DNA from 2 places in the Leucobacter chromiireducens genome. Region 2 is predicted to be linked to the other one. Evidence: riboswitches for the same ligand, from Rfam matches in the RefSeq annotation. Region 2 holds a riboswitch; the other holds the start of a gene.
What was found. A riboswitch is a leader RNA that binds a small molecule or an ion and turns the genes downstream of it on or off. The one in region 2 is predicted to bind magnesium.

Region 1 (3,869 bases), 980 kb from region 2:
GCTTCGTACTGCCGTGCACGCCGTGCCCGGCGCCGACGCGGTAGTGGGTGGCGCAGTGGCGACCGACGTCGACGCGCGGGTCGGCAACCAGCACGATCTGCTGCTCATCGCCCCGCTCGTGCTCGCGGTGAGCTTCCTCGTGCTGCTCGTGCTGCTTCGCTCGCTCGTCGCACCGGTGCTCCTGCTGCTCGTCAACCTCGCGAGCGCGGTCGCGGCAATCGGTGCGGGATCATGGCTCAGCCGTATCCTCTTCGGGCAGGAGGCGCTCGATCTCCAGGTGCCACTCCTCGCGTTCCTCTTCCTCGTGGCGCTCGGCATCGACTATACGATCTTCCTCGTGCACCGTGCCCGCACCGAGGCTGAGCAGCACGGTACGCGCGAGGGAATGGTCCACGCGATCGCGCACACCGGCGGGGTCATCACGAGTGCGGGCATCGTGCTCGCCGGGGTGTTCGCAGCACTCGGTGTGCTGCCGCTCGTGACGCTCGGTCAGCTCGGTCTCATCGTGGGAATCGGCGTGCTCGTTGACACGCTTGTCGTGCGCACCGTGGTGGTGCCGGCACTCTTCGGGATTGTGGGCGAGCGAATCTGGTGGCCCGGAAAGCTGCGCGCGCGGGCGTGATCCCGCCGAGGGCGGGGACGGGTTAGTCCTCGCCCTCCAGCTCGTGCGCGCGCCAGCGCACCGAGGTCACCTCGGGCACGGGCACGATGTCGGCGATCGCCGCCTCGAACGCCGCGTCACTCCGGTCGAGCGCTGTCAACCGCGCGGTGAGCTCCACCTCCCCCGTGCTGAGGTCGCTCGCTTCGAGTGAGTGCATGGTGAACTCCGGTCGCTGCAGGGCGGTCACCACCTTCGAGCGGATGGGTACCTCGGCGTCCGAGGCGGAGCGCACCACAAACACGTACTCGGTGGTCACCGCTTCACGGCCACCTTCGCGGCTTCGGCGGTCGAGCAGCCGCCCCACCGGGCGAAGCACAACATTCGACACCATCACCGCTGCGGCCCCGCCCACCGCAACGAGAATGAGCCCGCCACCGGCGAGCGCGCCCACCGCGGCCGACGCCCAGAGCGTCGCCGCGGTGTTGAGCCCGGTGACGGATACACCCTGCTTCATAATCACGCCGGCGCCGAGAAAACCGATCCCCGACACGATCTGCGCGGCAACCCGGGTGGGGTCGGCTCCGTCAAAACTAAAGGCGCCCATGATCACAAACAGTGCGGAGCCGAGGCTCACCAGAGCGTTGGTGCGCACGCCTGCGGTGCGCGAGCGGAGCTGGCGTTCGAATCCAATGGCGGCGCCGAGGGCGAGGCCGGAAAAAATACGCAGGGCAAGGTCGAGTGTCTCCATGGGAACCTCTTTTCAAGGGGGCAGAAATGGAGCCGATGTGTTCGGCTGGTCGCTCGCTCAGCCCCTCTTCGGGGAGCGATGCGTGTCACGGTGCGATCGCAAAGATCGCGGATGGTCGTCGTTCACGCCTCACCTCCTCCACGGAGCAGCGCTCGACAGGCCGAGCAGGCCGAAACCCAACGGTTTCGCGACACACCTCCACGTCAGAGCTTTGGCACTGTGCGACGTATCCGATGCCGGAATCCGCTTGGGATCACCCCTTAATCCGGGGAGACCTGTCCTCAGCCTGGGCGTCTCTCGACGTCGTGGGATGAGCGGACTGTGTTCGCGCAGGAGCCTCGCCGAACGAAGCGCTACAAGGCCGTATCTTAGCGCCTTCGCCTCCCAATGGGCTGGCGGCGCTCAGCTGGCGGCGCTGTCAGGCTTCGTGAGCCCCAGCTCAGGCTCGGGGAGCCCGAACTCGTGCCACAGCGCTGCGCGTGCCGCGTACCAACCGGAGAGCCCGTGCACGCCCGGGCCGGGGGGCGTCGCCGCCGAACAGAGGTAGAGCCCTGCGACGGGGGTGCGCCAGGGCTCGCGGCTGGCGACGGGGCGGGCGAGCAACTGCCGCATCGTAATCGCGCCAGCGCTGAAGTCCCCGCCAACGTAGTTGGTGTTGTAGGCCGACAGCTCGGCCGCGGTCGTGACGCGATGCGCGATCACGCGGTCGCGGAACCCCGGGGCGAATCGCTCAATCTGAGCCATCACTGCGGCAGCCACGTCACGGTCTGAGCCGTGGGGCACGTGCGTGTAGCTCCACACCGCGTTGACCCCGGCCGGGTTGCGCGCCGGGTCAAACTCGCTCGGCTGCGCAAGCAGCACGTACGGCCGCTCCGGGTGCCGCCCACGGGCCACCTCGCGCTCGGCTGCCGCGGTCTCGGCGCGTGTGCCTCCCAGATGCACAGTCGGCGCCGCGGCCACCCGAGGGTCGCTCCAGGGCACGGGGCCGTCGAGCACGAAGTCCACCTTGCTCGCACCATCGCCAAAGCAGAAGCGGCCAAGCGCCCGGCGGTACCCCGCGGGAAGCATCGACCCCGCGATGTGCAGCAGACCGCGCGCAGAGGTATCGAAGAGCTTGACTCGGAAGCCATCGAGCTCGCCCATGCGGCTGATCCGGTGCCCGGTCTCGATGCGGCCGCCGTGGGCGAGCAGGTCGGCCGCGAGGGCGTCAGTGATCGACCGCGAGCCCCCGATAGGCACCGGCCAGCCCCGAGCGTGTCCGAGCGCACCCAGCACGGACCCGACCGCTGCGGTCGCAAGGTTCGGCATGCGGCCGATGCTGTGAGCCGCGGCACCGGCAACGAGCGCGGGCGCAGCCGCCTCACGGAAGCGAAGATTCCACGCCGGGCTCCCCTGCTCCGCCGTGCGGAGCGCGGTCGCGAGCGCAGCAAATGGGTCGCGCGGAAAACGTAGCATGCTGCCCCCCAGCGCGAAGTCAACCACCCCGTCGAGCCGCCGCACGAGCGGGCGGTACAACCGTGCGTACGCGCTGCCGTCGCGGCCGAGCTCCGCCGCTGTACGATCGAGATCACGATACGCAATCGCCGCGCGCGTGCCTGCCGCCCCATCGAGCGGGTTTGCGTACGATGCCTCTGGCACGCAGAAGTCCACGCGACGCTCAAGCTCGAAGGCCCTGAAAAAGCCAGTGGCGAGGGCCATCGGGTGGATCGCAGAGCACACGTCATGGAGCACACCCGGCTGCACCACATGCTCCGTGCGCGTCCCTCCTCCGATCGTCTCCGCGGCCTCGAACACGGTGACGGGCACGCCAGCCCGGGCGAGCGTCACGGCTGCGGCCAGCCCGTTCGGCCCGGATCCCACGACGGCAGCCCCGCGACCCTCACTCATGGTGCGAGTCTAACCGTGTCATGCTCACAGCAATCACGGCACGCACTGACTAGAGTTACACAGCAACCAGTCATTCGACGCCACATCGCTCCGCAAGAAAGGCACCACCGTGGGTCGCCCGCAGAACCCCCGCCGTCGCGCCGAGCTCCTTGAGCAGCTCATTGCGCTGACCGCACGCATGCCACTGTCACACCTCACGTTTCGCAGCATCGCGAAAGAACTCGATGTGAGTACATACACCCTGAGCTACCACTTCGGCTCACGGCGCGACATCATTGATGCGGTGCTGGGTGAGGCAATGCGTTCACGCCTCGAGGTGATTGGCGGCATGTCATTCCAGGGGTTTTCACGCGAGGAGATGGCGTCCGGGCTGCGCACGGCGTTCCGCGCAACCCTCTCTGACGAGCACATGGGCTCGCTCCGGCTGCAGTTCGAGGGTGCGGCACTCGAGGGCCTCGACCCAGACGTGGGCCCCCATGTGAGCAAGACTTACGACGCATGGGTGCACGAGTTCTGCCTGTGGGTGCAAGCGCAGGGCGTAGCCCCGGAACGGGCTACGCTCCTTGCGCGCATCATGTCCGACTCGGTCACCGGCATGCAGTTCGCTCAGGTACTCCGAGGCAATCGCGAACA
Region 2 (3,869 bases):
TGGTTCACCGTGTCTTGCATCGCATCGTTGAGCCCCTCGATGATCACCAGGAGCGCCTCGCGGCTCGTCGCTGCTGAGGACAGTCCAGAGACTCGGGCCTGAGCCGCGGCAAGCGCGGGCACCGGGCGATCCGGCTCCACCGTGATGAGGAGCTCATCACTCACGGCGATGAGGATCGTGGCGCTCGTAAACACCGTGCTTGTGGCGGCGGGTCCTGAGGCGAAGGGCAGGGGAAGCTCGAGGGGCAGCAGGGCGAAACCGTGTTCGTCGACGGGGTGCGGCACTCGTCGATCGAGGTCGATGCCCAGCTGCGCTCGAATATCGGCGAGCAACGGCCGATCGGCGGCGCGCACGCGCAGCCAGCCGGTGCGGGGAAGCTCGGTTCGGAGTGAGGTGTCAGCCACAGCGGTTCCGCCGCTCTGAACCGGGATGGGCGCGGTGTTCTCGTACATGCGCGTCACCTTTCGTGTGTGGGGTCGCGGTGCGAGCGCGACCAAGTGTGTGGGTTCGGCCTAGCCGAGGGCGACGCCGTAGAGGTGGAGGCCCGCGAAGCAGGCGATGATGCCCGCGTAGAGCACCACCACGGCCCAGATGATCTCTTTCTCGATCTTCGAGGTGCGTGCGCGTCGATCGTCCTGTGCGCCAGCGTTCCCCGCCTGCCCCGGCTGATCCGTGCCGAGCGTGGTGAGTTCGAGGCGCGAGCTCCAGGCAAGCGGGGTAGCGCGGCGATCCTGCTGGGGCTGCGTGTTCTGGTGAGTCATGTTCTGTGTCCTTTGCGTGTGAAGTGTGGGGCGGAAAAACTGGCTACGCGCCTAGCGCAGCCAGCCGCGACGGCGCACGTAGATGAGCGGCAGCATCGCGAAGACGAAGCTGAGCACGATGATGGCGGGCTCGGCGAGGTCCCAGCTGAGGATGGGCATGTACTCGAAGTTCATGCTGTAGTACGTGGAGAGCAGCATCACGGGGAGGAACACGGCCGTGACCACGGAGAAGACCTTGATGATCTGGTTCTGCTTGACGTTGAGCGCGAGGTTGTTGGTCTGCTGGAGCAGACGAACCCGGTCGTGCACGAAGTCAATGTGCGGTTCAATGGCCTCAATGTCGTCGATCAGTCGCGCAAGATCGGTGCGCGCTTCCCCGCCGAGCACTCGCAGGTGCCCGCGCAAGTGCCGCGCGGCCTCAGCAAGCACAAGCTGATGCTCCATACAGCGAGAGAGCAGCTCCTCCATGTCGGCGAGCTCCTGCTGCGTCGTCGTGACGTCACTCACCCCGAACTCACGAGCCTTCTTCGTCTCGAGGCTGTGCAAAATGGCGCTCGTCTGCGTCATCATGTGTTCGGTCCCGTCACTGAGACTTCCGACCAGTTCGTCGGTCGTGTCAGCGATCGCCTGCAGGATGCTCGCGGTGATCTCGATCGGGGTGTCATCGTCGCGCGAGTCACGAGCCATCCGCGTCACCGCGAGGTCGAGCGACGCGCAGCCTCGCAGAGGCTCCACGGTCACGACAGTATCCGCGCTCACTGCAATTGCGATGCGCGTCTCGGAGTACGAGAGATGGTCGCGTTCAACGGCCCCGACAGCGAGGTGGGTCACCTCGCCGTCCGCCGCGAACGCCGGGGTGCCGGGAGCGGGGAGCGTAACCCCGGTCTCCTTCTGCACCTGTTCGACGAGCTGGGGGTCGTCCCCCACCAAGCGCACCCAGCGGCCGCCACTCAGCCGCTCGATCCGGCCGAAGCGGGCGATCTGTTCTTCGATGGTGTACATAATGTCGCTCTCTTTCGTGAGGCGCGGAGATTCCGCGCTCACTCGCCTTCCTTGTAGAAGCCGCTGTGGGTCCCGGACGTTGAGGACGTCTGGGTCTCAAGGTCGTAATTGAAGACGTGCAAACACGCGGTAATACCGAGCGTGAGCACGCTGCTCACCGCCACGATTCGGGTGGTGAACTTCTCGTAGCGGGTGGGCTTGCGGCGCGAACGTGAGTCGCTCGCGGTGCGGCTGAATGACTGGCTGCGCCAGGGCTCGGCCTCCCGGGTCGGTCGCGGGTCGTCGTCACCCGACTGCGGGGGCGCTCCCGGGCGAAGCGGCTGATGGACCTGCCAGAACAGGATGGGTTCAATGATCGCTGCGGGCATAGCGTTGTTTCCTCTCACGGCACGCAGAGTGGAGCCGACGACGAAGCCGTCGACTCAGGGACCGCGCTTCCATGTCAGAGCTTCGGCATTGCGTGACGTAATCCTGTGGCAGCCACTTGGGGCACCCCCTTAATCCGAGGGAACCTGTCCTGATCTTGGGCATCTCTCGATGTCGTCAGATCAGTGGCCTGTGTTCACGCAAGAGCCTCACCGAACGAAGCGCAGCACCACTCTAACAACATTCAACCACTTGCGCAAATAACTGCATGAACAGCAATGCCAAGAGGCACACAAGACGAATTGGTCCACTCCATACGAATAAAAGTGGATCTTGAGGAGAACCAAAACGCCGGGCAGGCTGGCTGCATGACACACACCGATACCCCACCAGCATTCCCCGCCCCGCTCCTCACCGCGGGCGTACGCCGCGGCCTCGCCGAGCACCTCACCGGCGGCGTCATTATGGACGTCGTGACGCCCGAGCAGGCCCGCATCGCTGAGCAGGCCGGCGCGGTCGCTGTGATGGCGCTCGAGCGGGTGCCCGCGGACATTCGCGCACAGGGTGGCGTTGCCCGCATGAGCGATCCCGATTTGATCGCGGGGATTCAAGACGCGGTAGCTATTCCAGTCATGGCGAAGGCTCGCATCGGGCACTTCGTTGAGGCCCAGATCCTTGAGACCCTAAGCATCGACTTCATCGATGAGTCGGAGGTGCTGAGCCCCGCGGACTATGCGCATCACATCGACAAGCACGCGTTCAGTGCCCCATTCGTGTGCGGGGCCACCAACCTTGGCGAAGCGCTCCGTCGCATCGCCGAGGGCGCCGCCATGATCCGCTCGAAGGGCGAGGCAGGGACGGGCGACGTCTCTGAGGCCACCCGCCACCTCCGCACGATTCGCGCGGAAATCGCACGCCTGAAGGGGCTGGATGAAGCTGAACTGTACGTCGAGGCGAAAGAGCTCCAGGCCCCACTCGAGCTCGTGCGCGAGGTCGCAGCCGCGGGCAGGTTGCCCGTGCCACTGCTCACCGCCGGAGGAATCGCGACCCCAGCGGACGCGGCAATGATGATGCAGTTGGGTGCTGACGGCGTCTTCGTGGGATCCGGCATCTTCACGACCGGCGATCCCGCCCGCCGAGCCGCGGCCATTGTGTCGGCAACCCAGCAGTTCACGGACCCCGAGGCCGTACTCGCTGCGTCCCGGGGGCTCGGCCCCGCCATGGTCGGCATCAGCGTTGCGGATCTGCCGGCTCCGCACCGGCTCGCCGAGCGCGGCTGGTAGGCGCGAGCTTCTCGCCGTAGCAGGAGCGGGGGCCGCACCAAATGATGCGGCCCCCGCCCGTGTACGCCGTCGTGGCTACTGCTTGCGCGCGCGACGGAGGCCGAACACACCCGCCGCAGCCGCGAGCAGCGCCGCAGCGCCGCCGGCCAGCGCCCAGCTCGTCATCGCGTTTCCGCCGGTCTCGGCGAGCGCGCCTCCGGCCGGCTGAGCTCCCGCACCGACCGTGCTTCCGGCGTTCTCGCCGCCGGTGTTCCCGCCGTTCTCACCGTTCTCGCCACCGGTGTTCCCACCGTTCTCACCGTTCTCGCCGCCGGTGTTCCCGCCGTTCTCACCGTTCTCGTCGCCGGTGTTCCCACCGTTCTCGCCACCGTTCTCGCCGCCATCGGTGATCGCCGCAAATGCCACCGACACGAGCACCTTGCCGTTCACGCCGCTCAGCACAAGCTCCTCGCCCACA

Region 1: another riboswitch for magnesium. It lies ahead of ACR81A_RS01115 (MgtC/SapB family protein); the one in region 2 lies ahead of ACR81A_RS05480 (hypothetical protein).

Annotation. Positions count from the first base shown of each region.
Region 1 covers NZ_CP197024.1:235,206-239,074, reverse strand. Annotated here, with positions in the region: gene ACR81A_RS01120 (MMPL family transporter) at 1-622, shown strand, start outside; gene ACR81A_RS01115 (MgtC/SapB family protein) at 645-1,349, opposite strand; M-box (ykoK) riboswitch at 1,539-1,706, opposite strand; gene ACR81A_RS01110 (phytoene desaturase family protein) at 1,752-3,236, opposite strand; gene ACR81A_RS01105 (TetR/AcrR family transcriptional regulator) at 3,346-3,869, shown strand, end outside.
Region 2 covers NZ_CP197024.1:1,217,320-1,221,188, reverse strand. Annotated here, with positions in the region: gene ACR81A_RS05495 (CorA family divalent cation transporter) at 1-452, opposite strand, end outside; gene ACR81A_RS05490 (hypothetical protein) at 513-761, opposite strand; gene ACR81A_RS05485 (magnesium transporter CorA family protein) at 813-1,805, opposite strand; gene ACR81A_RS05480 (hypothetical protein) at 1,802-2,131, opposite strand; M-box (ykoK) riboswitch at 2,192-2,357, opposite strand; gene pdxS (pyridoxal 5'-phosphate synthase lyase subunit PdxS) at 2,498-3,412, shown strand; gene ACR81A_RS05470 (LamG domain-containing protein) at 3,488-3,869, opposite strand, start outside.